DNA from 4 places in the Sporosarcina soli genome. Region 3 is predicted to be linked to each of the others. Evidence: riboswitches for the same ligand, from Rfam matches in the RefSeq annotation. Region 3 holds a riboswitch; each other region holds the start of a gene.
The links. A riboswitch is a leader RNA that binds a small molecule or an ion and turns the genes downstream of it on or off. The one in region 3 is predicted to bind thiamine pyrophosphate.
Positions count from the first base shown of each region.

Region 1: linked by a shared signal. The riboswitch ahead of ACFPRA_RS18055 (thiamine phosphate synthase) and the one ahead of thiT (energy-coupled thiamine transporter ThiT) in region 3 are both predicted to bind thiamine pyrophosphate.
Region 2: linked by a shared signal. The riboswitch ahead of thiM (hydroxyethylthiazole kinase) and the one ahead of thiT (energy-coupled thiamine transporter ThiT) in region 3 are both predicted to bind thiamine pyrophosphate.
Region 4: linked by a shared signal. The riboswitch ahead of tenA (thiaminase II) and the one ahead of thiT (energy-coupled thiamine transporter ThiT) in region 3 are both predicted to bind thiamine pyrophosphate.

Region 1 is NZ_JBHSNO010000009.1:90,061-98,205, reverse strand. It holds gene ectB (diaminobutyrate--2-oxoglutarate transaminase) at 1-297, opposite strand, end outside; gene ectA (diaminobutyrate acetyltransferase) at 332-868, opposite strand; gene ACFPRA_RS18075 (zinc-dependent alcohol dehydrogenase) at 1,714-2,853, shown strand; gene ACFPRA_RS18070 (superoxide dismutase family protein) at 2,900-3,454, opposite strand; gene ACFPRA_RS18065 (phosphoribosylaminoimidazolesuccinocarboxamide synthase) at 3,584-4,267, opposite strand; gene ACFPRA_RS18060 (YebC/PmpR family DNA-binding transcriptional regulator) at 4,589-5,308, shown strand; TPP riboswitch at 5,366-5,474, shown strand; gene ACFPRA_RS18055 (thiamine phosphate synthase) at 5,559-6,164, shown strand; gene thiO (glycine oxidase ThiO) at 6,148-7,236, shown strand; gene thiS (sulfur carrier protein ThiS) at 7,199-7,405, shown strand; gene ACFPRA_RS18040 (thiazole synthase) at 7,402-8,145, shown strand, end outside.
Region 2 is NZ_JBHSNO010000007.1:217,147-225,291, reverse strand. It holds gene ACFPRA_RS14735 (Cof-type HAD-IIB family hydrolase) at 1-766, shown strand, start outside; gene ACFPRA_RS14730 (hypothetical protein) at 885-1,445, opposite strand; gene ACFPRA_RS14725 (Alp7A family actin-like protein) at 1,456-2,637, opposite strand; TPP riboswitch at 3,472-3,574, shown strand; gene thiM (hydroxyethylthiazole kinase) at 3,817-4,635, shown strand; gene thiW (energy coupling factor transporter S component ThiW) at 4,632-5,129, shown strand; gene ACFPRA_RS14710 (alpha/beta hydrolase) at 5,177-6,016, opposite strand; gene ahpC (alkyl hydroperoxide reductase subunit C) at 6,642-7,211, shown strand; gene ahpF (alkyl hydroperoxide reductase subunit F) at 7,371-8,145, shown strand, end outside.
Region 3 is NZ_JBHSNO010000022.1:31,149-39,293, forward strand. It holds gene ACFPRA_RS23910 (aminopeptidase) at 1-932, shown strand, start outside; gene ACFPRA_RS23915 (beta-class carbonic anhydrase) at 1,264-1,842, shown strand; gene ACFPRA_RS23920 (GNAT family N-acetyltransferase) at 2,061-2,606, opposite strand; gene ACFPRA_RS23925 (hypothetical protein) at 2,638-2,793, opposite strand; gene ACFPRA_RS23930 (tryptophan-rich sensory protein) at 2,936-3,670, shown strand; gene thiT (energy-coupled thiamine transporter ThiT) at 3,706-4,263, opposite strand; TPP riboswitch at 4,370-4,471, opposite strand; gene ACFPRA_RS23940 (magnetosome magnetite crystal formation protein family) at 4,575-4,922, shown strand; gene ACFPRA_RS23945 (hypothetical protein) at 4,987-5,103, shown strand; gene map (type I methionyl aminopeptidase) at 5,210-5,956, shown strand; gene ACFPRA_RS23955 (DEAD/DEAH box helicase) at 6,093-7,235, opposite strand; gene ACFPRA_RS23960 (amidase family protein) at 7,552-8,145, opposite strand, start outside.
Region 4 is NZ_JBHSNO010000008.1:220,193-228,337, forward strand. It holds gene ACFPRA_RS16305 (AAA family ATPase) at 1-2,519, opposite strand, end outside; gene ACFPRA_RS16310 (exonuclease SbcCD subunit D) at 2,516-3,673, opposite strand; TPP riboswitch at 3,822-3,924, shown strand; gene tenA (thiaminase II) at 4,087-4,779, shown strand; gene ACFPRA_RS16320 (ABC transporter ATP-binding protein) at 4,766-5,515, shown strand; gene ACFPRA_RS16325 (ABC transporter permease) at 5,512-6,252, shown strand; gene ACFPRA_RS16330 (ABC transporter substrate-binding protein) at 6,249-7,229, shown strand; gene ACFPRA_RS16335 (hypothetical protein) at 7,312-7,470, shown strand; gene ACFPRA_RS16340 (electron transfer flavoprotein subunit alpha/FixB family protein) at 7,698-8,145, opposite strand, start outside.

The DNA of each region.
Region 1 (8,145 bases), on a different contig from region 3:
CTCGGTAAATCGTTCAAGAAATTTCGCGCGCACTACAGTTCCCATATCTAAACTATGGGCAATTCCGTCTTCCTGAATATATTCGATAATTTTCTTCTTCACTTTTTCATTATTATGGCCGTAGTTTAAAGCACCCGCTCCTGCGAAGAAATCAATGTATTCCTTCCCAGTTGTATCCCACATTTTGTAGCCTTTCGCTTTTTCAAATACAGTTGGGAAACTGCGGCTGTAGCTCCTCACTTGTGACTCATGGTTTTCGAAAATCTCCATTGCCTTTCGTTCCATCGTCAGTACCATTGGTTGACATTCCTCCATTTTTTTAGTTTCACAATCATTTTTCAGTCTGAAGTGGACCAATTGTGAATAAACGTTCTGCTTCATGTCCCTTTCCGGGAAATTGCTCTTCCCTAAAACAGTTCGTCACCTTGCAGTCTGTCTCAAAGTCTCTTGCCAGTTTGCGAAATAATGCTTGCGAGGCCTTGTTTGAAGGGCTAACCGTCGCCTCTAAATACCGAATATTCCGACATGCATAGCTATGCAAGAGCGCTTGAAGCATACGAGAGGCTAGACCTTTTCCTCGCTTCGAAGCATCCACCGCTACTTGCCAAACAAACAACGTATCCGGTGCCTTCGGTTGAATAAATCCCGATATAAAACCGACTAACTGCCCATTCGATTCTACAACGACACTCGTATCACCGAAGTATTTCGACCATAGCAAATAGCTATAAGAAGAATTTAAATCGAGTGTCCCCGCATCTTTAATGAGCTGCCAAATCTGTTTGCCGTCTTCCACTACCGGCGTTCGGAATAGGAAGTTGTCGCTTCGTTCCAATAATGCAACTGGATGCTTTTCTTCCTCTGACAAAAATCGTTCCCTCCAAGTCTTGGCGTTCATCTCCTAAATTGAACGTTTTTCTTGGTAATCGATCTGCTATTCTCTAAGCTGTCTGGAAAAGTCATTTACCCTTCTGCCGAGCTCGAAGCATTTTTTGCAAACCAAAATTAGTGAATTAGTAGATTGAGGTTGGTAAAGGCCAAGATCCGTCAGTGAGATTGACGCTATCCCGGCATATTATTCGCGGTATTCCATGTGGATATAGCAAGGAAACTTACGTAGATATCACCCAATGCTGATGCAATTGGTGATGGCAATATCGGGCTAACTTTCTGCCTTGCAGTATGAAGAGCAAAAAAGAGCGCCTTATCAAAAGGTGTTGGAGTCCTTTTGTTCATTATAGAAACAGCTTTACAGTAAACATTATTCGCTGATATGAAAGACACTTTCGATATCTTGAATTTCACTAACATACTCGTTCATCCACCCGCACAACTAATTAGGTTGGCAATGTGTATTCATTCGTCTTGGCGAAGAAGTAAACGAAATTTTCCGTACCATCCCTGGCACTTAGTTGACAACTATAGAGGAACATTATACCGCTGTCAACCAATTCCAAGAGATTAAACAGAAAAAATAAGCAAATTAGATATTTCAAAAATACTTACATCCCCTATCCTTATGAGGTTAAAAACGATTTTTGCAGCCACTATAAATTTTCAAAAAATAAAATTAAAATCTACGTGTGACTATTGTTTATTCCCCTCAATCTACGGTTTCCACTCTCATAATTGAGGCGTCTCGTTGAATGAAGTGATGGTTAGAAAATTCTTTAGGGGGAAAACTAATGATGAATGTGTAGAAGGAGGAATTCCATGAAAGCAGTTACGTACCAAGGTCCCAAAGATATTAAAGTGAAAAATGTAGATGCCCCGAAGATTGAAGAGAAGGACGATATTATCATTAAAGTGACTTCCACTGCGATATGCGGCTCCGATTTGCACATCTATTTAGGTGCGTTACCAACACATAAGGACTATGTCATCGGTCATGAGCCGATGGGCATTGTCGAGGAAGTCGGACCTGCCGTCACGAAAGTGAAAAAAGGGGATCGCGTCGTCATTCCGTTCAATCTAGCATGTGGACATTGTTTTTATTGTGAGCATGAAATGGAGAGCCAATGCGACAACTCGAATCGGAATCCCCATGTGGATACAGGCGGATTCCTCGGGTTTACGGAACGATACGGGAATTACCCCGGTGGTCAAGCGGAATATTTGCGTGTCCCATATGGAAACTTCACCCCATTCGTCATTCCCGAATCATGCGAACTTCCCGATGAAGCACTGCTCTTCATGTCTGACGTTTTGCCGACAGCCTATTGGAGCGTGGAACATGCAGGGGTAAAAAAAGGAGATACCGTTGCTGTCCTTGGATGCGGACCGGTCGGGCTCATGGTGCAAAAATTTGCCTGGATGAAAGGTGCAAAACGGGTATTGGCCATTGATCATGTACCTTACAGGTTGAATCATGCCGTTCGCATGAATAAGGTGGAAGCCTTGAACTTCGATGACTTTGACGATATCGGCGGACATATTAAAGAAATGACCAGTGGTGGCGTCGATATTGTCATCGATTGCGTCGGAATGGATGGGAAAAAGAATATAGCCGAGAAAGCCGGTCAGAAATTGAAATTGCAAGGCGGCACTTTAAGCGCCATCCATATTGCCCAAGACGCGGTGCGAAAATTTGGAACGGTCCAGTTAACAGGCGTTTACGGTTCACTTTACAACATGTTCCCACTCGGCAATCTGTGGGAGCGCAACATTACGCTGAAAATGGGACAAGCGCCCGTCATCCATTACATGCCCATGCTGTTTGACAAAATCACAAAAGGTGAATTCGACCCGACGGAAATCATCTCCCATGTTGTGCCGCTCGAAGAAGCAGCAATCGCCTACCAACGCTTTCATGATCATGAAGATGAATGTATCAAGGTGATCCTTAAACCGTAAGCAGATAAACCGGTCCTTGTTGCATGGACCGGTATTTGCGTTTTATTCACTTGCGTGTAATGGCTGCACAAGCGATGCGGGCACCTGAATTGCCCGCCGGATCGGTTTTGTAGTCATCTTCCTTTTCATGGATGACAAGTGCACTGCCGTCTTGATCGAGAATGGAATTTTCGGCAGTCGTTTTCAATGTAAGTTCAGCTGTGGTCACTTTCACGGAAACTTTACCGTCCTCACCCACTTCAATATTCGGCAGATCCCCTAAATGGAACCCTTTTGGATTATCAAAGCCATGCTCTTTACTCGTTGGATTGAAATGTGCTCCTGCCGATGTAAAATCCGGAGGTGTGCACACTCCAGTTTCATGGATATGTAGCCCATGCACGCCAGCAGGAATATTTTCAGCCTGAATGCTAATCGTCAAACCATCTCCCGCCTCTACAAAACTGGCTTCACCAATTTCTTCGCCCTTCGTATTCACAATCGGTGCGACTACCGATTTGACGTTCTCTCCACTTACCGGCAACGCCTTCCCTTTATTCGCGCAGCCTCCCACAACGAGCAACGCTAACAAGCTCATAGCCAATATGGTATTATGCTTCAATTTGCATCCTCCTCTTCTGCCAGCAGGATGCCCATTCTGTGATAAATTAAGTCTGGAAACTTATTCCTCCACGTAGTAAAACAAAACCCACTAGCCATTCCATTTTCGGAATGAATAGCGGGTTTTCATTTACGCTAGTACCAATTTTTCAAGATCCATCGGCGGGATATACGTACCATCTTTGTATACGCGCATATTGCCACCAGAAATTTCGTCAATTAGCATGACATCCCCCGTAGCACCGTCACGGCCGAATTCAAGTTTGATGTCGTACAGTTCAAGACCTTTTACTGCAAGCTCTTCTTTCACTACATCAGAAATTTGTTTCGTCAACGCTTCAAGCGTATCGTATTCCTCTTTTGTCAAGATGCCGAGTTGCGCAAGCCCGTCCTTCGAAATTGGCGGGTCCTTTCGATCATCATCTTTCAGCGTCACTTCAACAAATGCATCCAACGGTTGTCCCTCTTCGCAATAGGCACCATATCTGCGCAAGAAACTGCCGACTGCACGGTATCTGCAAATAACTTCCAAGCCTTTGCCGAACATTGTCGCGGCTTTCACTTCCATTGACACCTCGTCGATATTTGCATCGACATAATGCGTTGGAATCCCTTTCTCCGCTAGCTTCACAAAGAAATACTTCGTCATACGCAGACCTGACTTTCCTGCCCCCTCGATCGTCAAACCGACCGTATTGGCACCTGGATCGAAAACGCCATCTTCGCCCGTCACATCATCTTTAAATTTTAATAGCACATTGCCGCCTTCTAATTTGTATACATCTTTCGTCTTGCCTTGATAAATAAGTTCCATGTCCACGTTTCCTTTCCGTAAGAAAATGGATTACTTTTTTATTATAAGCCAATTTCACATGTGAATCAATTTCATAATTCCCTTTTTCAACGCAAAAGACGAACTATTATATCGTTACTAACATCATCATTCGTAAATATGGCATTCTATTTTCGCTGATTGGAGTGAAATTCAACTTTGTTCGGATTTCGTTACTTGTTTCTTTAGTAACCGAAATCATCCGTCCCCCATTTTTTTGAAGTTTTCACTCGTCATCCGGCGATTTGCTGTTGTATAATTATTGAAGTAATACTAACCGTGAGCGAAAGAGAGTGGTCCCCTATGGGTCGTAAATGGAATAACATCAAGGAAAAGAAAGCCTCAAAGGATGCAAATACAAGCCGGATTTACGCAAAGTTCGGTCGTGAAATTTATGTGGCTGCAAGACAAGGCGAGCCCGATCCTGAGTTAAATCAAGCCCTTAAAATCGTTGTGGAGCGCGCCAAAACATATAGTGTACCAAAAGCCATCATTGATCGTGCCATCGAAAAAGCAAAAGGCGGAGCGGATGAAAACTTCGACGAACTGCGGTATGAAGGCTTCGGTCCCAATGGTTCAATGGTCATTGTCGATACATTGACCAACAATGTGAACCGTACCGCTTCGGAAGTGCGGGCAGCCTTCGGGAAAAATGGCGGCAATATGGGGGTCAGCGGATCCGTTTCCTATATGTTCGACGCCACGGCGGTTTTTGCTCTGGAAGGCAAAACAGCCGATGAAGTACTGGAATTATTAATGGATGCGGATATCGAAGTACGGGATATTTTAGAAGAAGAGGGAGCGGTCATCGTCTATGCCGAGCCCGACCAATTCCACGCTGTACAAGAAGCGTTTAAAAGTGTCGGAATCACAGAATTCACTGTTGCCGAGCTGACGATGCTTGCACAAAATGATGTCCAACTCGATCCCGATGCACAAGCACAATTCGAAAAAATGATCGATGCACTCGATGATTTGGAAGATGTGCAACAAGTTTACCATAACGTCGATTCGGACGATTGATTGCTACAATTCAGAAAACATGTTATGCTAAGGACAGATTGATAATTTCATAATCAATTCGACCATTAGGGGAATCCTTTTAAAGGACTGAGAGACGAGTGTTACTCCGATACCCTTATTACCTGAACAGGTTCGTACCTGCGGAGGGAAGTGGCGCGTCTATGTTTATTTAACTGCATACTTATGCGTAAATGACAGACCACTTTCCATACCTGGGAAGTGGTCTTTTTGTGTGGAAAGGAGGGCTTTGATGCGGTTGATTGCCGTCACAAACAACCAGATGACAGCAGAACGACTGATTGACACGCTGTTGGCTATCGAATCATCCATCGATGCGGTCATTCTACGGGAGAAATCGAAAACCGATGCGGAAGTGATTAATTTGATCGAACAGTTAAAAGAATCTAGATTTGACGCATCCAAAATCATTGTCCATGGACGAGCGGATATCGCCGCCATGACCGGGATGGACAAAGTGCAGCTACCCGGACATGGAGCACCCCTCCCCCTTGTCAAACAGCAATTTCCCGCGTTGTCGTTCGGGCGATCCGTCCACTCCTTCGAGGAAGCGGAAGCCGCCTATACAGCTGGGGCTGAGTGGCTACTTTATGGACATGTATTTGCAACGGACTCAAAAGAAGGTTTGCCTCCACGCGGGACGGAAGAGCTTTTTCAAATCGTCGAGTCACAGCCCATTCCCGTTTATGCGATTGGCGGGATCCAACCTAAACACCTCCCGGCATTGAAGCAAGCTGGCGTGGCAGGCGTCGCCGTCATGTCTTCGATTTTCGGGCATGACAATCCTCGAAAAGCAGCGGACGGTTATCGGGAGGTGCAAAATGTCACGAGAGGTTGATGTCATCGTAATTGGTGGCGGGATCATCGGGTGCAGTATCGCTTATTACACGGCAAAAGCAGGGTTATCCGTTCACCTTCTAGAGCAAGGTTCCATCGCCCAAGGTACAACGCAGGCGGCTGCAGGCATGCTTGGTGCTCACTCCGAATACTTGAACGAAACATTCTATTCATTTGCACAGGAAAGTCAGGCGCTCTATCGAGAATTCCGCAATCATTCCGGAATCGACTTCGGTTATACGACAGGCGGGATCTTGCAATTGGCCTGGACTGAAGAAGAACGGCTGGCCTTATCACGCTGGCACGAGGCCACTCATCTGTCACCCGAACAAGTTTGTAAACGGATGCCTGACATTGTTCCATCTCCATTCGGTGCCTCCATTTTCGAGGTTGACGTCCATGTCCATCCGGAGAAGACCGCCTTCGCGTTTTGGGCGGCTGCGGAAAAACTCGGCGCCACCCTATCGGAACATGTTCACGTAACAAAAGTGGAGACGGTTGATGCAGGTTATCGAATAGCCGATTGGAACGCAAAACATGTTGTCATCGCGGGTGGTGCGGCGAGTGCCGAGCTACTGCCGGGACTGCAAATGACGACTGTGAAAGGACAATGTATGCAACTCGATGCGATGGGAATCGACTTGCCCTATACGTTATTCCATCAAGGTTGCTATGTTGTGCCGCGCTTGGATGGCACGCTTGTTGTCGGAGCGACCATGGAGCCTGATGAAACAGATTTACAGACGAACGTCGCAGGAAATTTAGCGTTGAATGCTATTGCGGAACGTTTCGTCCCGGGACTTTCCCGCTTCCCTGTTCTGAAACGTTGGGCAGGTCTCCGTCCGAAAACGGTCGATGAGCTGCCTTATATCGGGCATATACCCGAGAAAGAAAATATGTATGTGGCTGCAGGTCATTTTCGCAACGGGATTTTATTAGCGCCGGCAACGGCTTGTATGATCAGGGATTTGATTGTAGGTAATGAAGTGCATAAAGAACGGATTGAGGCATTCGATCCGAAAAGGGGGATTTTTCATGGAGCGAACTATCGAACTGAACGGCAACCGGTTTGACGTACCCGCGGAAGTCGGAAATGTGCAGGAATTGCTTAGTCATCTGGAACTGGCTGAGCGGATCGTCATTGTGGAAATGAACAGGGATATTCTCGCGAAAGACGCATACGACAAACCCATCAATGACCGGGATCAAATTGAAATTATTCACTTTGTAGGAGGCGGATAACCATGTTGAAAATTGGAGATAAAACGTTCAATTCGCGATTATTGTTAGGAACAGGGAAATACCCATCGTTTGAAGTGCAAAAAGAAGCAGTACGCGTATCAGAATCCGAAATTTTGACATTTGCGGTACGGCGGATGAATATTTTCGAACCGTCGCAACCGAACTTCCTCGAACAGCTTGACCTTTCGAAATACACATTGCTGCCCAATACAGCCGGCGCAAAAACAGCAGAAGAAGCGGTGCGCATCGCGAAATTGGCAAAAGCATCCGGCCTTTGCGATATGGTGAAAGTGGAAATTATCGGTTGCGATCGTTCCCTGCTTCCTGACCCGGTGGAAACGTTAAGGGCGACGGAAATGCTATTGGATGAAGGCTTTATCGTTCTACCTTATACATCCGATGATGTCGTGCTCGCACGCAAGCTTTGTGAATTGGGCGTCCATGCTATCATGCCGGGTGCTTCCCCGATCGGTTCGGGACGCGGCATTTTGAATCCGCTCAATTTATCGTTCATCATTGAGCAATCGGAAGTACCGGTCATTATTGATGCAGGAATCGGCTCGCCAAAAGATGCTGCTTATGCGATGGAACTCGGCGCGGACGGGGTTTTATTGAACACGGCAGTTTCCGAAGCCGGGGATCCAGTGAAAATGGCACGGGCGATGAAACTTGCAATCGAGGCAGGAAGACTGGGCTATGAATCTGGGCGCATGCCTGAACGGGATTACGCCGTGGCGAGC
Region 2 (8,145 bases), on a different contig from region 3:
CATTTTTTTCGATATAGATGGCACTTTATACGATCACGACAAAAAACTGCCGCCCTCTACAAAACAGGCGATTTTCGACTTGAAGGACAAAGGACATATCGTGGCCATTGCAACGGGACGCGCACCATTTATGTTCAATGACCTATTGGACGAACTAGAAATTGACACATTCGTCAGCTATAACGGTCAATATGTCGTCTTCAAAGGCGAGCCTATTTACACAAACTCGCTCAATAAAGAAGCGCTCGTCCGCCTAACAGAAGTCGCAGTAGAGCGCGAACACCCAGTCGTCTACATGAATCACGAGGATATGAAAGCCAATACCCCCGACCACGAACACGTCTCTGCCGGAATTCATTCATTGAAAATCGATTATTTTCCCAATTACGATCCAGGCTATCACGAAAATAACGATCTGTACCAATCCTTGTTGTTCTGTAAAGATCCTGTCGAAAAAGAATATGAACAACAATTCCCCGAATTCGATTTCGTTCGCTGGCATCCTTTGGCGGTTGACGTCGTCCCTGTCGGCGGCTCCAAAGCGATCGGTATTCAGCAAATTATAGACAAATTGGGCATTCATCCAGAAAACATTTACGCATTCGGCGACGGCTTGAACGACGTCGAAATGCTAACAACCATTGCGAACAGTGTCGCCATGGGAGATGGACATAAAGATGCAAAAAATGCAGCCAAATATATCACAACAAATGTCAGCGAAGATGGGATTTTAAACGGTTTAAAAATGGTCGGCTTGCTTGACTAACAGCATGGCAGTGGCATACAGATTGCCACTGCCATGCTTTTTTCGTCTAAACAAAAAAGTCTGTGCAATCCCCCGCAAAAGTTGACCTTTCACGACAGTTCTTTGCACAGACACCGCTTCATTTATTCATTTGAGCCAGAAAATCCGCTAAAGGATCCGTTTCTTCTTCCACCTCAACAGATGCTTCTGTCATCGCCACCTGATCCCAATCAAAATTGTCCAAGTCATCGCCATCGTCGATAACAGTACTCGGCAATGGATTGTCCGGTATTGCCGGTATTGCGGTTTCATCTAACGCCGCAGTCGTCTCCTGCTGCACATAAAGAGCTGCATCGACATCGATGGCGTTACTGTTCAATGAGGCGTAGAGTGCCGCTGTACGGACTGGATCGGCAATCAGCTGATAGACGATGCTCCCTAAAAGCGCTTCAGAATGCTCATGCCGCAACCAATCACGTTGGGCTTTCGTTAAGCCTTTCGGTAATGGAATCGTAATGGCTTCCCGCTGCTTGATAAGGGAATCATTCACCCCTTCAATGACAAACTGGGCGATCTTACTGGAAAAATTCCTTCTTTCCACTTCTTTTAGCTTCTGCAATTGCTTTAATGTATGGTCAGATGTATCGGAAGGCAGCCGGAATGTAATCGGCTGCCCCCTTTTCAAACCAGTTTCACTCATGGTTCATCACCTATTTTGTTTTCGCTAACTTTTCTTCTTCCCTCGGCTTCACCGGCTGGCTTTTTCGAGCAAAATCGGAAATCAGTTTGTAATATGCGTTGGCCATCATCCAAACGCTCTCTTTTTCATCCTCGAAGAAATCGATATTATAGCCATCCAAACTGTTATTCAACGTCTTCAGATAGTCTTTCAATACGATGGAACCTCCGCCGATGAAATAGCAGATTTCCGTTTGCGAGTTTCTTTGCCAAATGTTGCGCAAATGACGATACTGCTTTTTCGCCAAGTCTAACAGGATCCGATCGACGATGTCATGCACGCTTGTCCGGCTTCCCCGCACCATAATATGATTACGGTCATTTTTCTTCGTAATGATATCGACCACATCAGAACGGCTATCTAGCTCAACACCATGACGCGCGTAAATCTCTTCACGAATCTTATCCAGAGACTCTGAAACACCTAAATTGAAGCCTTGTGCCTTATCGTCATCCACTTTACGGTTTTTAATAACCGCCACATCCGTCGATAATCCCCCGATATCTTGGATCAGAATCCGTTTGTCAATCAGCTCTTTATTGATGATATTCAAGTTATTGTCCATTACAAGATTGATAAATGCCGCGAACCCTTCCGGATACACTTTTACTTCATCGAATTTCAGATTCACTTTCAATCCTTGGTATTTAGGAGTCACTAAAAATTCGACTTGGTGGACCGAACCGAGTAGTTGGGAACGATAGCCTACGTCCTTCCCTTCCTTCACTTCTCTTAGCGGAAGGCCTGTCCCAAGCGTATATGTCGCCTCAATTACATTATTATTACGTTTAAAAACACTTTTGTTTTCTTCACGGGCTGCATCCAATGCCAAAGCAGCAAACAACATCACAAGTGTCTGATCTTCCTCAGATTTGTTACTTCCCGGGTCCAACTCCGTAGAATTCCCGCTCTTTGTCGCCAATTTCCCAACACGGTAAATGGCATTGTTGTCATGTAGTGTAGGAGAGTGCAAACGGATATGGATACCTTCTGTAGGGTCTTGATTGTCCAATTCCTCAATACCGATAATCGGACGATCTGCAACATCCTGCGCAATCACATTCGGGATATTGAGTTCCGTTTCCAACTTTCCAAAAATAGCTTTCAATGAATCGTTTCCTACGTCAATTGCTGCAATTCTAGATTCCGTCAATCCAATCACCCTTCCCTTAATCTTTCTTTCCACTAAAATGGTACTGGAGTTTTCTAGACAAATCAATACTATCCCTTCATTTATCACACAACTGTAATGTTGTGTGCGCAGGCGTAAACATGTATACATTTCCGTATACCCATATAAATAAAGGATGTGTACTTATTTGTATACTTGTAAACGTAATTGTTTACTAATGTATACAATTACGTTTACAACACTACTATGTTTGTATACATCGATTTCAATAGTAAAATTTCGTTTTTGACGGCAAGCACAACTTCCTCTTCTTGCCTATTGTTGCGGGGAGCTTTTTCTCTTTATTTAGACGGAACTACAATAGATACTCCCTCTAAAGGTCGTAAATCAATAACGCCTCGGCGTTATTGCGTCCGGATTTTGAATTGAGCTTGCTCAATTCACTCCTTTCAAAATCCGTGACATCCGCCGGAGGCTTGGGCCAACAGGATGTTGGTCACTCAGGCGTTGCCAATCAAACAGCGAAGGGTTTGATTTGCCGTATTTCTGCGGTTTTTTGCAGAAATTAAGGCACGTTCATTCAGGGCGCGGCGACCTTAGCCTGAGTTCCTCTATTCAGCCGGGGTTTGAACCCCCACTGAATGGAATGCATTTCTAGCATTCATCCCACCACTTATAGAAGTGCGGGACTTCTGCTGAAGCAAGTTAAATTCCCCACGTATCGGATAAGTCGATCAAGCCCCAATTCAGGAAATATGTGCCCGTCATATTAAATGTAGGAGATTGTACCTCTCCTTCCTTTGCGCACGTTGAGCCGTTCGTCATATTATGTTATTGTTAATTTAAAATAGAAGGATCTACCGCTAGGGGAGTCTTGTGAAAGACTGAGACGCATTTATGCGGACCCTTGGAACCTGATCTGGGTCAAACCAGCGTAGGGAAGTGGAAACGCTTGAACAATGATTACCGCCGCTTCCAATTCTGCAATGAGGGAGCGGCTTTTGCATATTCATCCGCCAGTTATGAGGCTGGGCATTGGCTTGCACCCTGCCCTATTTGCTTACACTTGTGCAGGTTTTGATTGCATTTGCAAAGTGTTTACTTGCATTTATTGTCGATTGCTTGCATTACAGGCCTTTAGAACCCGACAAATCCAAATTCTTCATTGAAAAGAAACCGTATGCTAAAGGAGGATACACTATGACAACTTTGATACAGAAACTGCGTGAGGAACGCCCGCTTATTCATTGTATAACGAATATTGTCGTCGCCAATTTCCAAGCGAACGGCTTGCTGGCTCTCGGGGCCTCCCCCGTTATGGCAGACGCGATAGAAGAAGCTGCCGAAATCGCAGCCGTCTCATCCTGTACCGTATTGAATACCGGAACGCTGAAAAAGGACACGGTAACATCAATGTTATTGGCGGGGAAAAGTGCCAATCAACAAGGAATTCCTGTCGTCCTAGACCCGGTTGGCGCGGGCGCAACTGCTTTCCGGAAAGAGGCCATTTTAAGGATTTTAAAGGAAGTGGATGTGATGCTCATCCGTTGCAACGCAGGGGAACTGGCTGCCATTGCCGGAGTCGACTGGCGTTTCAAAGGCGTCGATGCAGGAGAGGGCGAAGCGGATATTACTGCCCTTGCAGAGGAAGTTGCTCGCACGCATAACTGTGTCGTTGCAGTCACCGGTCCTTGGGATATTGTAGCGGATCAGCATGGAACGAGTTGCGTGACAGGTGGGCATCCGCTTATGTCCCATCTGACAGGTGCAGGTTGTCTTCTCAGCGCCGTCGCTGGCGCTTTCTTGGCTGTGGCAGAAGAAGATCCATTCAACGCCGTAACCACTGCATTGGCCTTTTACAAGAAAGCCGGGGAAAAAGCTGCAGAGCATGCTTCAGGTCCAGGCGATTTTAAAATTCATTTCCTGAATGCCCTTTATGCATTGGAGGAAGACGTTATTCAAGATTGTCAATTCATTCGACAACCTCAAGGGAATGACAAGGGGATGACGTTGTCATGAACACACGAAAGATGGTCATCATGACCATGTTCGTCGCCATCGCGGTTGCCGGCTCGACATTCGTTTACTTTCCGGCCGGCATTGCACGAGCCTACCCGATCCAACATGCCGTCAATGTCATCGCCGCGATCATGCTTGGACCCGTTCCGGCCGTTATGATCGCTTTCTTAACCGGTCTTGTCCGCATACTGACAGGCACAGGTTCTTTGCTTGCATTTCCAGGAGGTATGATCGGCGCCTTTCTTGCGGGCGTCTTCTATAAGTATTTCAGAAAGACATGGCTGGCAGCTGTCGGGGAAGTCATCGGAACAGGCGTCATCGCCTCCCTACTCGCTGTCCCCTATGCCAAACTATTGATGGGGACGGCATTCACGGCTTTCTTTTTCGTCCCTCCCTTTCTCGTCTCCAGTGTCAGCGGCGCCATTTTAGGCTTGGTGCTCGTTGCGCGATTACAGCGAACACAGATTGGTAGTCGGCTAAGACGGGAAATATAAAAGGAGGCAATCACAAAATGATTGCCTCCCCAGTCTGTTGACAAACGCTAATTAATCATCCGATCAAGAAAAAGTTCCACTTTTTCCAGATAGGCGTCACCCGCTATAGCAAAAGATTCACCGTGGTTCGCATCGGGAACGAGATAGAGTTCCGCATGACTAGCGGTTTGCTGAAACAACTCCTCCGCCATCTCCGTCGGAACGAATGTATCACCTTCCCCATGAATATAGAGTATCGGGACATCCGTCTTCTCCACTTCTGTCATTGCACTAGCTTCCCTGAAGGAATAACCGGCTCTAATTTTCGTCAACAAACTCGTGCTATCCAGCAAAGGAAATGCCGGTAAGTGAAACATCCGATTCATTTGATACGTAAACAACTGGTAAACCGACTGATACGGACTATCCGCAATGATGGCCTGCACCTGAGAAGGAAGCTCTTCTTCCCCACTAGCCATCAGGACGGTTGCCGCTCCCATCGATAACCCATGGTAAACCACTTTCGTATCCCGTCCGAGTTTCTTCACCAATAAATATGTCCAATCGATCAAGTCAAGCCGATCTGGCCAGCCAAAACCGTAATAATTTCCCTCGCTTTTTCCATGCCCCCGTGCATCAGGCATGAAAATATCGTAGCCTAATTCATTATGATAATGCTGTCCGTATAACCCCATTTGCTTGCCATTCCCTAAATAGCCATGTGTCAGGATGACCAATTTATCGGTCGGCTGGGAGGCTGGCAAATAGTAACCGGACAGTTTCAGTCCATCGCGTGATGTTAATGTAAGGTGCTCAAAGGGCTGATCCTTTACCCACTCGATCCAATCCCCGTTCAAATACAGCTCCATCGACTGATCCGAAACTTCTAAATCAGCGTTATTCTGCAAGAAATCTTTCGGGCCACGCTTGACCGCCAAACCATAGAAAAAAAAGCTGCCGGCAATTTGGCTGACGATGAAAACCGCAATAAAAAGGAGCAGGATCTTCTTCCAATTGATTCGAATCGCTCTCCATCTCCTTTAATTTCTCGATCATTGGGCATGCATGATGCCTATTTCCATTATAGTAGGAAAACGAGCGAAAATGAATGCTATCTTGACGATTAGAAGACTAGGAATTTTTCCCTTCATTTATTGAATAAAGAAGTACCCGGTCGGAAATCATTCCGATCAGGTACTTCTTTTGTATTGGCATAACATTACTTTTAAATGAAAAATCATAATAGCTTTTATATTCAGAAATTACTGTACGGTTGAGAAAGGATAAAAGTAATTGAGAAAAAGTACTTACCAATATTCATTTTTATCAGCTTTGAAAACGTTTAGTTAATGTTTAGTTTAAATTGAAGCGTTACTCTTGACATTTTTAGAGCTTTATACAATAATGAATATTGAATTAGAATTATTATAGTTAACCAATAATAAAAAATATATGGTTGTTTGAGGTTTGCCTTAATCGCTCAAACTAACGACTATAAGTTCTAAAAAACATACTTTGGGAGGAAATTAAATCATGTCTTTAATCGGAAAAGAAATTCTACCATTCAAAGCATCAGCTTATAATAGCGGTAGCGGAGAGTTCATCGACGTTACAGAAGAAAACCTAAAAGGTCAATGGAGCGTTGTGTGCTTCTACCCTGCAGACTTCACATTCGTTTGCCCAACTGAACTCGAAGACCTTCAAAACCAATATGCAACGCTAAAAGAACTAGGCGTTGAAGTATATTCTGTTTCTACAGACACTCACTTCACACACAAAGCTTGGCACGATCACTCAGAAGCGATCAGCAAGCTAGAATACATCATGATCGGTGACCCTTCACAACAAATTTCACGCAACTTCGACGTTCTAGACGAAGAAGCAGGTCTTGCAGATCGCGGTACGTTCATCATCGATCCAGACGGCGTTGTACAAGCAGTAGAAATCAATGCGGGCGGTATCGGCCGTGATGCAAGCATCCTCGTAGGTAAAATCAAAGCAGCTCAATACGTGCGCAACAACCCAGGCGAAGTATGCCCAGCTAAATGGGAAGAAGGCGCTGAAACACTTAAACCAAGCCTTGACCTTGTAGGTAAAATCTAATAATCCGAATTTAAGTGGACGAGTTGGCGGGGCATGTCCCCGCTAACTTTTCAAACTTCGGCGGATGCTCCAGATTTTGAATCTAAGGAAGGCTATTCAAGATCTGGCGCGTACACGCCGAGGTGTGTTTGGCGAAGTACTATATGTTAAGGAGAGATAATCTTGTTAGATGCAACGATAAAAGCACAACTCGCCCAGTATCTAGAAATGATGGAAGGCGATGTATTACTTAAAGTAAGCACAGGTTCAGATAAAGTTTCCAAAGAAATACTAGGTCTTGTAGAGGAATTAGCAACGATGTCCTCCCGTATCAAAGTCGAGCATACACAACTCGAAAGAACGCCGAGCTTCAGTGTCAACCGCGTCGGTGAAGACACGGGCGTAACGTTTGCAGGTGTTCCGCTTGGCCATGAATTCACGTCTCTAGTGCTAGCACTCTTGCAAGTGAGTGGTAGAGCCCCAAAAGTCGAGCAAAAATTGATCGACCAAGTGAAAGCTATTCAAGAAGAACTTCGCTTTGAATCTTACATTAGCCTCAGCTGTCAAAACTGTCCAGAAGTTGTACAGGCGTTGAATTTGATGAGCATTCTGAATCCGAATATCACGCATACGATGATCGACGGCGCTGCCTTCAAAGAAGAGGTAGAAAGCAAGCAAGTCATGGCTGTACCAACTGTTTTCTTGAATGGTAAATCATTCAGTAGCGGACGTGCAACACTGGAAGAAATCCTTGCGAAGCTAGGCAGTGCACCAGACGCTTCAGAATTTGCTAATAAAGAGCCCTACGATGTGCTTGTTGTCGGCGGCGGTCCAGCAGCTGCAAGTGCGGCGATCTACGCGGCGCGTAAAGGTGTTCGTACGGGCATTGTTGCTGAACGTTTCGGCGGTCAGATTTTAGACACGGCTTCTATCGAAAACTTCATCAGTGTCAAGC
Region 3 (8,145 bases):
TTATTTCTCAAAGTCCCGACCTGTTAAAAGGAGTGGAGTCGTCACGGATTAGCGACTTCCAAAAAGCATCCGGCCAAGCGCTTGATAAATATCGCCAATATGTTCAATCCGATAAAATCAGCTGGACTGTCATTGCCGCTCCATCTGAAGCATGGGCCGCGAAAGTGTTCCCTGAACTTCCAGTTGAAGAGCGTATACCGGCTCTTTGGAACGCCATTTTCCAATCGGTCCGTGCAGATCAGGAAAACCCTGTACAAGAATGGATTGAGCATGACAACCGTTTGCATGAAAAAGTCGATTATTTAAATCAAAAACGTTATCGCAAACTCCATTACACGGCTCCTGGTACCGATCTTACGATTGAATTACCCGAAGGGCACTTATGGTGTGGTGCGGGGAGTGTCAACGAAAAAGGACATGCATTTATGGCGAATATGCCAACCGAAGAAGTGTTTACCGTACCTTTGAAAACAGGTGTCGATGGAGTCGTCTCCAGCACGAAACCGTTAAGCTACGGCGGGAATATCATCGATCACTTTACAATTACCTTCCAAGAAGGACGTGTCATTGATGTATCTGCCGAACAAGGGGAAGAAGTGTTGAAACAGTTGATTGATACGGATGAAGGGGCAAAATATTTAGGCGAAGTCGCGCTCGTACCACATACGTCACCGATTTCCCAATCAGGACTACTGTTCTACAATACGCTTTTTGACGAAAACGCCTCCAATCATCTTGCTCTTGGGAGTGCTTATGCATTTTGCATCGAAGGCGGGAAAACGATGTCTCGTGAGGAATTGGAACAACGTGGGCTCAATCAAAGTATTACACATGTCGACTTCATGATCGGTTCCGCCGAAATGGATATTGACGGTATACTGGATGACGGTTCTACAGAACCAATCTTCCGTAATGGCAACTGGGCATTCTAAGATATGTCACATTTGATAAAAACATTTCAAGTTCCTCTTAAATAATGAGATGGGATGCTGTATAATAGAGACAGTGTCAAACAACCATTGGAGAGAGGGGTCTTAAACATGGGCTTAATGTTTTCGACAGTCATTGGATATACAGTTTGCCTTGGTTTGGTAGGCGGATTTATCATGCATTACCTAGCAAAAGCTCTTCCTACTGCCGACTCGGTAAGAATTGATCCAAAACCAGAGAATAAGTTCTAAGAGTTGCCGACTGGCAACTCTTTTCTTTTTCCTTATTTTCCTGTATGATAAGTGGAAATTATTTGATGACAGGAGAGAGTCTATGACAATCTTATCTGAAATTCTTACGTTCAATGAAAACTTTGTACACGAAAAAGAGTATGAACAATATGCGACAACCAAATTTCCTAATAAGCGTATCGTCATCATAACGTGTATGGATACGAGATTGACCGAGTTATTGCCTAAAGCGATGAATTTGAAAAATGGGGATGCCAAAATTATTAAAAGTGCCGGAGCAGTTGTGACGCATCCTTTCGGCGGGATCATGAGAAGTATCCTTATCGCAATTTATGAACTCCAAGCTGACGAGGTATATATTGTCGGCCATCACGATTGTGGGATGAGTTCAATCGACACGGAGTCGATCATTGGAAAAATGGTGGAGCGCGGAATTGATAAGAGCCTGTTTAAAACGCTAAAATATTCCGGAGTAGATATGAGACAATGGCTTCATGGTTTTAACGATGTCACAAAAAGTGTCAAAGCGAGTGTCGATGCAGTTCGAAATCACCCGTTAATGGATCAAAACGTACCGATTCATGGTCTGGTCGTACACCCGGATACTGGAAAACTGGATGTCATTGTCGATGGCTATGTAAATGAGGAAATAATGCAATGACATATTTCCCGGGAAATAGACAAACGAAAAGCGTAGGGCGCCGCTTAGATGCGACAAGCGCTGGAAGACTTGAAGATAAAGGCGTTCTTTGCCTTTATCAGCAAGTCTGAAGCGACTCGAGCGTCTGGCGCCCGAAGTCTAGACAGAAGCCTATTCTCCTTTCATAGGAACCGGCTTCTTATTTTTGCAGTGAGTTTCCGCCATGCGGCCTTACCCTTTCAATATTCATCCTCCAACATGGTGTAGAGATAATGATCTTCCCACACACCATTGATGTACAATAATTTCCGCAATAATCCTTCTTGAGTATAACCGGCTTTCTCCAGCACTTTTACCGATCCCGTATTGCGCGGTGAGACATAGGCCTCTACTCTATGTAAGGACACTTTTTCAATCGCGAACTTCGTAACGAGGCGAACCACTTCTGTCGCCAGTCCCCTTCCTATTTCCCGTTCGTCAATCGAATACCCGATAAATCCACTCGAAAAAGGCAATCTTTTAATGCTGTAAAGTGAAATATGTCCGATTAGCCGGCTTGTGGCGGAATCAAAAACACCAAAATTATATTCCCGCCGATCCCTCATTTGATAGAGCGATTCCCTGATTTTTTCCCTTTGAACGGCTACGGTGAAATAACTATTTTCGTGTCGCGGTTCGAAAATAGACCAATATTCTTTATTAGCAATTAGCATTTCCGTAAAGATTGTCGCATCATCTTCTGTTAAGATGCGTAAATAACATGTTTGTCCTTCAAGCAAAATCAATGTCCATTCACCCTTTTTGCGCAATAAATTCTCACAGCTTCCCGATTACCATTCCATCATATCCTGCGATGTCCATCCAAGTAAAATCTTCCGCATCTTCGTGCCAACTGATCAGCCATGCAAGAAATACTCTTTGCCTAAGCATTTTAAATGTGCTGCACATCCCTTTTGGCACTCTCCTTTTCATAGTTCCAAATTTTCCAAAAACATGTATCCAGTATAGCATGAATATTCTACAGACGAAATATTGCAATTGTGACGGAAACTTCATATTTTCTTTCGCCTTCCTCATCTTTCCTCTGTATACTATTCAATAGGAGGATTTGAATATGTTTAGAATGATCATCATGACCCTTTCTCTCATTGCAGTCGTACTTATGAATGCAGTAGCAAATATACTGCCACTCAACGGTAAAACCACCGGTGAAATCGCTAACCAATTACCAGTCCTTTTCATCCCTGCTGGATATGTCTTTATCATTTGGGCTGTGATTTACGTATTACTCGCCTGCTGGTTATTTGGTTCTAATCGAAACCGCAACGATACCAATCGAGTGGTCCTCAATCTTAGAGGGATATTATTCAGCATCAGTTGCCTGTTCAATATCGCTTGGATTCTATTATGGCATTTCCGCTATTTCGATTGGACAATTATCATCATGATAAGTCTTCTGCTAACACTTCTTGCGCTTTACTTTACGTATCCGAAAAAAGATCAACAATTTTTGGGAAGATTACCGATCGCCGTCTACCTAGGATGGATTTTTGTGGCTACGATTGCGAACATCAGCTATGTCCTCACTTTGCATGAATGGTCTGGCTGGGGCTTAAGCGATCCGTTGTGGACAGTCCTTTATTTGACATTCGCAACCGCTATTGCACTCCACTTCCTTTACCATCATGCAGATATCGCCTTGAACCTTGTTTTCATGTGGACATTTATTGGTATTGCTGTAAAAAATGGAATAAATGAGTTATTTGTTTCATCCGCCGCCCTTTTCCTGACAGCTGTGATCGGAACCGGTTGCTTCCTCATAAGAAAAGCGAAAAACAAGCATCTATAAAAAAACGCCGTTCCTCCGAGGAGAACGGCGTTTTTTCATTTACGATCCAACAGACGTGGGGCCGATGTAAACAATATTGAGGCGACAACAGCTGATAAAATAATGGAAGGAACCATATAACTTCCGTTATACACAAGTGAATAAATCCATACAGGTTGCCCTTCTGGAGCGTAGGATCCGAAGAACACAATTCCGCCAATAAAATGGATTAAATAACGAAGTGCCCCACCAATCACTGTACCGATAACGATTGCAGTTACCATTGAGCCCTTTTGTCCTGTTTTCTTACTATACAGCAGCCAACCGAGTGTAACAGCCGCAACACCAACTAGCGTATAGGCAACAAAATAATCAAGGGCCGCTTGGATCGCATTGAATACATAGCCGCCCATTGCCAACTGTAACAGGCCGCTTACAAACCCTGTCAACATTCCACCAACCATCCCCCAGCGAAATGCCATGACGATAATCGGTAGCATCGACAGCGTAATCGATCCTCCCTGCGGCAACGAAAAGCCGATTTTATCAAGCACAAATGACACTGCACCTAAAATCGCCACTTCAAGTAATAGCTGAAGTTTTTGACGTTCCATATAAATTCCTCCCCACTATTAGCGGGGATGCGATAGAAGATAAGCGCGTTCCCGGACTTCCAGACAATAAAAAACGATCTCCCGGATAGAACGGGACATCGATTATGTCTGTTTCCATCCACATCCCTACGCAAGAATGATCTTACAGGTTCTAAGGGTCAGGACATCCCGTCCAATCTCAGCCAACTAGGCACCCCTTGTGGTTCCATTATTCAATTACAGTCCCATTGTATAAGACTGCCTCTATATAATCAAGATGAATAGTAGACGTTTAGTTTCCGATAGCGTCAGTGCCAACTGGAGGGATTATGATGACGAACCATAAACTATTAGCGGCCTTATGTTATTTCAGTGTCTTTTTTGCCCCTTTTTTACTTCCTGGGATTGTGTACTTCATTACCGACGATCGCGAAGTGAAACACCATGCAAAACGTTCGCTCGTGTCTCATCTCGTTCCTGTCATCCTGCTCATCGCCGGTTTCATCATCTATACCTTTTCCATGTTATCGATGTCATCCCCTATGGATGAATTGCTTCTGCACAATAACCGATTCAATTTTTGGCAATGGGCGCCCGTTCTATTTACGCTCATCTATGGCCTTCTTTTTCTAGTCATCGTTGTTTGGAATATCATTCAAGGTGTCAAACTAGTAAAATGAATGTTTACTACCGAAACTTACAGGGAAAAAAATCAATAAATGCTTGTCTTAGGAGAGGAATACAATGAAATTGGGTAAAGTAGTGAAAACAGCCATTAAATTAGCACCTATCGTTTATCCGATTGTCCGGAAAGTGATGGAGGAAAAAAAAGTAAGCAAAAAGACAGTTTCCCGAAAATGACAAAAAACCTGCAAACGCGCTAAAATGTTTGCAGGCTTTTTTTTGCCTTCATTATGATATAGTATGGTATGAAAAAGAATGAACGGAAGAAAGGATTTGTGCATTTATGATTGCAAAAACTGAGCAGGAAATCCAAGCTTTAAAAAAGATCGGTAAAATTGTTGCGGAAATTCGGGAAGCTTTGAAAGAGGCAACAGTCCCTGGAATTACAACGAAAGAAATCGATGAACTTGCCGGACGGCTTTTTGAGGAGAAAGATGCCGTTTCCGCTCCTATCGATCAATACGATTTTCCAGGCTATACATGCATTAGCGTTAACAATGAAGTAGCACACGGTATCCCGGGCTCCCGTGTCATCAAAGACGGCGATCTCGTGAACATTGACGTCTCCGGTTCACACGGCGGTTATTTTGCCGATACAGGCATTTCGTTCGTCGTTGGCACACCAGACCCTAAAAAACAGCAATTATGCGATGTCGCGAAAAGCGCATTTGATCGCGCCATGACTAAAGTGAAAGCCGGATCCAGCTTGAACCAAATCGGAAAAGCGGTCGAACGTGAAGCGAAAAGCCACGGACTCGCGGTCATTAAAAACTTAACGGGCCACGGAATTGGGACCTCTTTACACGAAGAGCCCCAGCATATTTTAAATTATTATGATGCTTGGGACAAAACGCTGTTAAAAGAAGGGATGGTCCTTGCTGTTGAGCCGTTCATCTCTGAAAAAGCAGAGCATATCATCGAATCCGGCGACGGTTGGACATTTATCACCCCGGATAATTCCCATGTTGCACAGATAGAACATACCATTATCGTGACAAAAGGCCAACCGATCATCTTGACGGAAATCTAATCGCTCGGTAAGAATCATCTTTCTTGAATGAGTTATTGGCGTTCGTTGATACTTTATTGGCGATTCATGACCTTACACCTATAAAAAAGACTACCCAGGAAATCCGAAGCATTTGGATTCCAGGATAGTCTTTTTCTTATTTTTTCTTATTTTTTCCGACCGTTTTTGAGTTTCCTTCCATTAGCTTGCCCTTATACCACATTTTTTGGATCGGTTTCATGCCCTTTGTCAGCTTGCGGTAATCGCGTTCTTCTGCATAGGACAATAAAGTGAGCACTTCACCGTCATTCCCCGCTCGTCCAGTTCTTCCTGAACGGTGTAAATACTGTTCGATTGTATGAGGCACGTCCACATGAATGACATGCGTCAACCCTTCGATATCGAGGCCACGAGCCGCTAAATCGGTAGCAATCAGAATTCGGGACTCCCCTTTGCGGAAGGCTTCCAACGTCTGTTGACGCTCAAACTTCTTCATGTCCGAATAAAGAACGGCTACCGGCGCTTCGTTATACTGCAATTTCATTTCCTTCATGCGAAGCTGATCGACGTTATTGATGAATGCTAATGCGCGAATCCCCTCCAAATGTGAAAGACCCCGTAGAAGATCTGTTTTATCCCGTACCTCTGTCTTCACATAAGAGTGGATCACTTTCCCGGATTTCGGTAACTCGTCCTGCGTCACCTGAATGCGAATCGGATCAATCATCAATCTTTTCGCAACAATTTCAATCTCATCCGTGATGGTAGCGGAAACGACCGTCACTTGTCTGTCTGGATTCGCTGCCTCTATCAAATTTTTGACGATGACTCGATGCTCGCGTGACAAGAGCTGATCGCCCTCATCCAGTACAACCTGTCGGATATCATGCATTTTTAATTTCTTCGACTTCACTAGCTCGGCAAGTCTCCCAGGAGTCCCAACAACAATGGTCGGCTTCTTTTTCAACCGTTCGATTTGCCGTTGCATATTAGCGCCGCCGATCAATTGCGTCACGGTGATGGACGTTCCTTCCACCCACTCACGAATCACATTGACGATCTGCATAGAAAGCTCTTGAGAAGGCGTCATAATGAGCGCTTGCGTCTGCATTTTATCCCCATCAACCAATTGTAAAATCGGCAAAACATAAGCTAAAGTCTTCCCAGAACCAGTCGGCGATTCCGCAACAATATCTTTTCCAGCCAACATTTCCGGAATCATCTTCGATTGAATCGGCATCTCCTGCTCGAATTTCCATTTATTTTTGAATACATCGTCCATCTTTTCCACAAAGGACATTGTCATCCCCACTTTCACTCAGTTGCCTCTATTTTAGCACAAGCCGCTTCTTTACACGTCATTTCAGACTAAACTGAATCAAATTGGATTAGGGGTTGAGCGCTTGGGGGTTGCTTTGAGCGCGGAGGGCAGCCTTTGAGCACTTGAATCACACTTTGAGCGCGAGGGGCAGCCTTTGATCACTTGGATAACGCTTTGAGCGCGAGGGGCTGGCTTTGAGCACTTAAAACACACTTTGAGCGCGAGCGACTGGCTTTGATTACTTGGAAAGCACTTTGAGCGCGAGAGATTATGAATCCCCTCGCGCGCGTAAAATTCAAGGTTTCTTTCTTGCTTTAACGTGTTGTTCGAATGCGTAGGCATAGCCGATTAACTGTGGCTCTGTGAATGCTTTTCCTGAGAACGTGATGCCGAATGGTTCGCCGGCTTTAGAATAGGCAGCAGGTACGGTGATGGAGGGGTACCCTGCCGCTGCGCCAAAGCTGCAGCCATGGTCTTGGGGAAACACGAGGGCGCTTACGTCATGCTTGTCCAAGGCTTCGCCGAGAGCGATAGTGCCGGCTAAATAGCGGTTCCGCAATAGCGCTTCGATATAAGCTCGTTCCGTCAAGTTTCCGCTTATCCTGTTCACTCTTTCCAACATGACTTGGCCATATTTCAACGTTTCTTCCGGAAGGGCATTGTTAAACGCAATGACATCGGACAACGTACGGATCGGATTGGTCATCGGTGTTTTCCCTAAATAGGCATTTAACGCCGATTTAAACTCATAAAGCAAGACACTATAACCAAGATCATTTTCCATCACACCAAGATCGATTGGATCTACAATGATCGCACCAACCTCTTGTAATTGTTCAAGCGCCTTATTGAAAAGCTCAATTCGTTCCGTCGATGCCTCCTTTTCAAA
Region 4 (8,145 bases), on a different contig from region 3:
TCGATCACTTTAGTGGAAGATTGGACAAGCTTCTCTTTCAGACCCAACGCTGTTCTCTCATATTGAGAAGAAGCATTGTACGCTTTCAATGCCGCTTCATAGTCCAATTTCAGCTTGTTCATCTCCGCTTCCAAGACTACCAAATCAACAGTTTCTTTCCCTTTCAACAACTCCTGTAATTCGGCGACCGTTTCCCTCAACGAATGGTACTGCTGTTTGAAGGTTGTGATGTTTTCTTTCAATGAAAGACGATCCGCGTCTGTCATTTTCGCTTCGCGATATGCGGTTTCGGTCGGGAAATCAGAGTTTCTCAAAGCTTCCTTGAACCTTGCTTCCGCAAGCTCTTTTTTCCCCGTTACGTCTTCCAGCATTTTTTCCGCATGCATTCTTGCAGATGTAGCAGCTGCCAACCTTTCGGCCGCTTCCTCCCGGAGTTTTTGCACCCGTTTCCACTCACGCTCAAGCTGGTTCTTCCGACTTTCTATGTCAGCAATCCGTTCTTGCAGGACGGATAGTACACGGACATCCCCCGGAATCGTCTGTAACGTCGTTTCCAAAACAGCGGTCTTCGTTTGGTAGTCGGATTGCCGTTCAAGCAACGCCCGTTCCAAATCTGTTTTGGCTTGAACAGATTGAGCAGTCACCATTTCTTGCTGTTTCGTTTTCTCTTTCAATTCAGCAAGAATTTTTCGCTCCTCCCGCAGTTGAGCCATTTCAATTTCCAGTTTCCGCTTTTGATCATGCAATTCATCATTTGGCATTTCAATGTGTAAACGCTCCATCTCTTTCTTTTTTTCACTCAACAATTGTAAGCAGTTCTCAACATTGATTGTCGCCAGACGATACTGTTTTTCAACTTGCGCCAGCTGTTCTTTTTGCTTTTCAAGCTGTTCCTTTGATAAGGCTCCCTCGATTTTTTTATGCGATTTAGCGGGATGGTGTGCACTTCCACATACCGGGCATGCTTCTCCTTCGCGAAGTGACTCCGCCAGCATTGCCGCTTGGTTGGCAAACCAGCGCTGCTCCGTTTCGTCATATTCCGCTTTATGTTTTCGGTAAAGCATCTCCTTTTCATTTCGCTCTACTTTCAGTACAGCGTTCCGCTTTTCCAAGCCGTTGAATTCATCAAGCACTCTGCATTTTTCTGTGAGTTCTGTCAACCGATCGAGATGCTCGTCATATGAACCGAGTCTCGTTTCGATCTGCTCCATCTCTGTTATGAATGCTGTCGATTTGACGGCTTCGTCTTCCGCTTTTTTCTCTGCTACAAGAAGTTGTTGTTCCAATTGTTTTACCTCATGTTTCAACCTTTCAAGATCGGCTTCTTTCGCAGCCAAACCCGAAACAGCAGGCAGATGATCATGAAGGCGGATCAGGCTTTCTGTCACTTTCTCACGTTCTTCCTGTTTCCCTTCCTCCACGAGGTAACGATGTTTTGCCGCCTCCATCTGTTCAGTCGCCATTTGGAGGGCAACCGTAGCGTTTTTTAATTCACTGTCCTTCACAATCATCTCTTCTTGCAACGCAGTAAACTGTCTTTCGATTTCTCCGATGGTGACAGCCCGGTCCGCATCCGCCAATTGTTGTTCTTTTCTTTTGAGCAGCGGCAATTTTGTCGATAATTCCTGTAGCGCACGTTCTTTTTCATGTAATTCAGTTAACCGTTCATTGATCGTTTTAGCGGTATGATAGCTTTCTTGCATGTTTAACTGTTGCACATAGACATCATCCGTACTTTTTTTATCAGCGACTGTCTTCCTTTCATAAAAGGAATGTTCTTCCTCCAAACCAAGGACAACTTGCTGGACATTATAATGTTCTTGATCCAACACTTCGAAAATCGATGACTCACGTTCCGGGAGTAACGATAGAATTTGTTGGATATGTCCTTCGCTCAGTTGCATCTCATTCGACAGGTCCAATTGAGCTTCGTCTTTCTTTACTTTCAGTCTTTCTACGAGCTCACGATAAGGCTCCGTTTTGAAGATCTTTCGCATGATCGTCTCTTTGTTTTCGGTATCCGATGTGAGGAACTTCCGGAATTCCCCTTGCGGCAACATGACGATTTGGCTGAATTGCGCTTGCGTAAAACCGATGAGTTCTTCCACTTTCTTGTTAATTTCGGAGACGATTTGCCGATCGACACAAGGTACTTCCCCTTCCGCTGTCAATTCATGAAACGTACAACGGCCGGCCGTTTCGGATTTATTTCCTTTTTTTATGTAGGGAATTTGTCGCATAATGCGATATGTCCGCTGATGGATCATAAATGTCAATTCTACCGTCGTTTGAACGGCATCGTCCGCAAAATCGCTGCGCATCGCCTTGATATCTGTCCGATCTTCACCGCTTGCTTGTCCGTACAACGCAAAGCAGATTCCATCGAAAATCGTCGTTTTTCCAGCGCCAGTAGCTCCCGAAATAACAAACAACCGATTCTCTTTCAACTCCCTAAAATCGATCGTTTCCGTCCCTTTATACGGTCCAAATGCCGTCATTGTCAACTGAATCGGTCTCATGAGCCAAATCCTCCCTTCTGCATCACTTCGTGGAGCACTCCCACGAATAGCCCTTCCGTCTCTTCATCGGCTGCCTCCCCTTTCACCTCTTCGTAAAACGCTTTGAAAAGAGCAATGTCATCTTGTTTTTCATGTCTGATTTGCCCTTCACTTTCCAAACGCCCTTTCGGTAGCGTCATCTTCCGCTCGACATGCATGGCATTCGGATAGACCGACCGTATTTTCTCCATCGGGAATAAAACCGGTGTCTCATCAAGCAATTTGACAAAGACATAATCTTCACTGATCGGCTGTAACAGAATTTCTTCCATCGTTCCTTCGACAGTGCGCATATCATGCTGAGGGTTCAATGTACGCTTTTCCACACTGACTTGCCCGTCAGCATCCAATTCCACGACCAAAAATCCTTTTTGATGATGTTCTTCCGAAATGGAATATTTCAAGGGTGAACCCGCAAAACGGATCGTTTCATTCAACACATAATGCGCTTGGTGCAAATGGCCGAGTGCTGTGTAATGAAACGGTTCAAACAGATGAGCCGAAACATATTCCGCCCCGCCAATCGCCAATGGTCGTTCTGAATCACTCGTATTCGCTTCACTTTCCCCATGTGGTGTCACAAATGCATGGCCGACAAACACATGTCGTGCACGCTTCGCCATGTTTTGCTCAATGCCCTCGATTACTTTTTTCATCGCGTCGTTATGATTGGCAATCGTCTCGTCATCCTGTAGGTATTTGACAATGGAAGGATCCGCAAATGGGACAAGATGAAAATGGACTTCGCCGTGATCATCCGCCAACACAACCGGTTCGATCACTTGCGTCATCTGGCCCGCAATATGATAGCCGTTCGCGCGCATCAATCCGCTTCCGAAATGTAGACGACCAGGACTATCATGGTTGCCACTGACAGCCAAGACAGGCGTCTTCAATTCAATAGTGATTCTCTCAAGCACGTCATCCAATAGCGCAACCGCTTCCGTTGGAGGGACTGCCCGATCATACAAATCACCCGCAATGACGACTGCATCCGGCCTTTCTTCTTTGATTGCTTCGACGAATTGATCCAACACATGGCGCTGGTCATCGGTCATGTAAACCCCTTGTACCAGCTTGCCTAAATGCCAATCCGCTGTATGAAAAAACTTCAATGTCCTCTCCCCTTTGCACTTCTTTTCTTCATTTTACAGGACAAAGTCCGAAAAAGGAAACATACATTCCTTTCTTACTATTTCAACAATAAAGGTTGACCTTCCATTTCAACTATGCCTATAATGGGGGCGAATCCAATTGCATACGCTCCACCGCTAGGGGTGCTCAAACAGAGCTGAGAGAGGCATTGCCTTAACCCTTATAACTTGAACTGGTTAATACCAGCGTAAGGAAGAGGTGCTGACAATGAATTCTGCCGTTCTGTCTCTCGGTATGAGCACGCTGTCTACAACCCACTCCTTCTTCATGAGTGGGTTTTTCGCTTTATTTTGAAGATAAAGTGAGAGCCTTCGATGATTGCCAAAGCGGATGGAATGGATTGGTTTCAATAATTTAAGGGAGTGTTGGAAAAATGAAATTTACTGATCGCTTGCTTGAAAAGACGTTACCAATCTGGAGACAGAATCATAGTCATCCATTTGTACAAGGAATTGGCGATGGGACGCTCGATCCGGATAAATTCCGATTTTACATGGTACAAGATTATCTGTATTTAATTGATTACTCGAAAGTGTTTGCGATCGGGGCAGTCAAAGCGGACGATTTGGAAACGATGGGCAAGTTCGCTTCGCTCCTCGACGGTACATTGAACACGGAGATGGCCCTTCACCGAAGCTACGTGAAGCGATTTGGTATTTCCGAACAAGAACTTGAAACGGCAAAGCCTTCTCCTATCGTTCTTGCTTATACGCACTACATGTTGCATGTCTGTCAAAATGGCACAACCGCTGAAGTCATTGCCGCATTGCTTCCTTGTGCATGGAGCTATTGGGAGATCGGCAAGGAGCTCAATGCCATTCCAGGAGCTGCTGATCATCCATTATATGGGGATTGGGTGCGTATGTACTCCTCAGAAGAATTTGGGGAACTCGCCGGTTGGTGTATCGAACTGATGGACAAAGCGGCGGAAGGCAAACCGGAACATGAATTGCTGAAGCTAGAAGAGATTTTCCTCAATACGACTCGTTTTGAATATATGTTCTGGGATATGGCGAATACCAAACAGATGTGGCCTGGAGCTGAAACCGTCAATGTTAGCGTTTGACAAAGTAACATTCGGTTATGGATCGAATGACAACATCTTAGATCAGCTATCTTTCAAAATCCGCCCAGGCGAATTCATTTCGATTGTCGGGAGAAGTGGATCGGGGAAAAGCACGATTTTCCGCCTCGTTACAGGATTGGACGAACCGTCAACAGGAACCATTACACTGGACGGCAATCTGAACGGGCAGCGCCTCGGCAAGGTCGGTTATATGCCGCAACAAGATCTTCTATTGCCTTGGCGTACTGTATTGGAAAATGCCTGTTTACCACTTGAAATTGCCGGGATGAAGAAAAAGAGTGCCCATGAACAGATCATGCCTCTATTGCAAGAGTTCGGCCTTGCCGGAACGGAAAACAACTATCCGGAGGAATTATCCGGTGGGATGAAACAGCGCGTCGCTTTTTTGCGCGCTGTCCTCTCCGGCAATCCGCTCCTCTTATTGGACGAACCTTTTTCTGCGCTCGATGCTATTACAAAACTAGCGATGCAAGAGTGGTTGATCGAACGGTGGGAAAAGCGGACGGCCACCGTGCTCTTCATTACACATGATGTAGAAGAAGCACTGTTCTTATCAGACCGCATTTTCATGTTGCGGAATAAACCTGTCACATCTTTTGAAGAAATCGAAGTGCCACTGGGAAGACCTCGTTCACGGAATGATTTACATAATCCGGAGATTCTTCAATTGAAAGAACAATTGCTGTGTGCATTACGGGAAGAGGTGATGCAATGAAAAACGCATCTTCTCTGCTCATTGTCCTTCTATTTCTCAGTGTGTGGGAAATCGGAGCACGACTGGCCAATCAAGCATTCATCCTTCCTTCACCAATTCAAATTGCTATCAAGCTTTGGGAATTAAAAGAAGTACTGATTATCAATCATTTGCCCGTCACTTTACTGACCATCATCATCGGGCTCGCCATCTCAATTGTTTCAGGTACGGCAATCGCTGTTTGGATGTTTTCCAATCCTTCGGTACGAAAAGCACTCTATCCGATTCTGATCGCCTCCCAAATGATTCCTGTCATTGCATTGGCACCGATTTTCGTGCTATGGTTCGGCTACACAATTTGGAGTAAGGTGGCTGTTGCGGTACTGATCACTTTTTTCCCGATTACCGTCAATACATTTGACGGATTAGCATCCGGTAAGAAAGAAACGGAGGAACTGTTGTTAACGATGGGTGCAACGAAAAAGGATATTTTCTTGAAGTATTCGATTCCTACCGCCCTCCCCCATTTCTTTTCCGGTTTGAAAGTGGCTGTGACATTGAGCGTGATCGGGGCTGCCATCGGGGAATGGCTCGGTGCGCAAGCCGGACTCGGATATTTCAGCCGCCGCATGATGACGCAATTTGACGGAGCAGCCGTTTTCGCACCTATTTTCGTCTTGACTGTTGTCGGAATTGTTTTGTTTGTCTGTGTAACTTTTATTGAAAAACGTCTCGTAAAACGGAGGAATATAAATTGAAGAAGATTTCATTATTATTAGCAAGTGCTGTAATTATTCTATTGCTGAGCGCTTGCAATCAAGATGAAACAAATACGGAAAAAGTGAGCATTATGCTCGATTGGTATCCAAATGCCGTACATAGCTTCTTGTATGTCGCACAGGAGAAAGGCTATTTTGAAGAAGAAGGGATTGAACTGGATATTCAGTTCCCCGCAAATCCCACTGACCCGATCAATCTTGCCGCCGCTGGAAAAGTGACGATGGGCATCACCTATCAGCCAGATGTCATCATTGCAAAATCCGAACAAGATATCGGTGTTAAATCGGTCGGCGTCATTGTCCGATCACCATTAAATCATATCGCTTTTCTAAAAGAGAGCGGGATTGAAAGGCCAAAAGATTTAGAAGGAAAAACAATTGGCTATTCTGGAATTCCATTGAATGAAGCAATGCTTGAAACAATAATGGAGGCAGACGACGCTGATTTCAATAAAGTAAAAATGGTCGATGTCGGATTTGAATTAAATTCTTCATTAATAACAAAGAAAGCAGATGCCGTCATCGGGGCATATATCAATCACGAAGTGCCGTTGCTGGAATATGAAGGATTCCCTACAGGCTACATCGATCCGACAGACTACGGTGTACCATCGTTTTACGAACTTGTTGTCGTGACGAGTGATGACACATGGAAAAAAGATCAGGAGAACATCGAAGCATTTTGGCGTGCCGCCGGAAAAGCATTTGCCGATATGGAAAAAGATCCAGATGAAGCATTGTCCATCTTGCTGAAACACCAAGACGAAGCCAATTTCCCGCTTATTGAAGAAGTGGAAAAAGAATCGCTTGCTGTTCTTCTTCCGAAAATGATTTCACCCGGAAATTTTGGCGAACAGAACGAAGAAACGTGGAAGGTGACTGCGGATTGGATGAAGGAAACGGGTTTATTGAAAAAAGAAGCGGATCTTGAGGGAATATTTATCAATATGCAGTGAGCAATGTTCGATTTTTATTCCGAATAATCAACCTCCATTTGAACATACTAACAAAGGATTTTACAAAAGGGAGGACTGTGCAATGTCGGAAGATAACAAAAATCGTAATAAAGATAAGGGTAACCAGCGAAATGTCATGCCGAAATATGATACAGCACCGAAAAATGAAGAAGTGGAATTTGCGGAAGAAAGTGAATTCCTCAATATTAATGGCAAAAGGAATAAAAGGAAGCGAGGATAATCCATTCGGTTGCCTGGAGCTAACATATTACTTTCATTATAAAAACATTTGCTAAAGAAAAAAACTGTCATCCTTACTTTCTACTGCACAGAAAGTTAAGGATGACAGAAAATATTTATATGTTCTTAAACATGAGTTTTTGCTTTTTAGCACACCCCTTAGCTAATCACGCGATACTTAAAGTATAATGTTCACTGCTAAATAGTACGCTAATACCAAGAGAAGCCCTAAACCCCTACTTTAAGCCTTTCAATTTCTTCTACTAATAACGGAACGATTTCAAATAAATCTCCAACAATCCCATAGTCAGCTACTTTGAAAATATTGGCTTCTGGATCCTTATTGATGGCGACAATGATTTTAGAGTTGGACATGCCCGCCATATGCTGGATGGCTCCGGATATCCCTACCGCAATGTATAGATCTGGTGTGACGACCTTTCCCGTTTGGCCAATTTGTAAGGAGTAATCGCAATAATCAGCATCACATGCACCACGGGAAGCGCCTACTGCTCCTCCTAATAGATTCGCGAGTTTTTGCAATTGCTGGAAGCCTTCCGTGCTTTTCACACCACGTCCTCCTGCTACGACAACTTTCGCTTCTGATAAGTCAACACCTTCTGATGTCTTCTGAATGACTTCCGAAATGATAGAACGCAAACTGTCAATGACAATG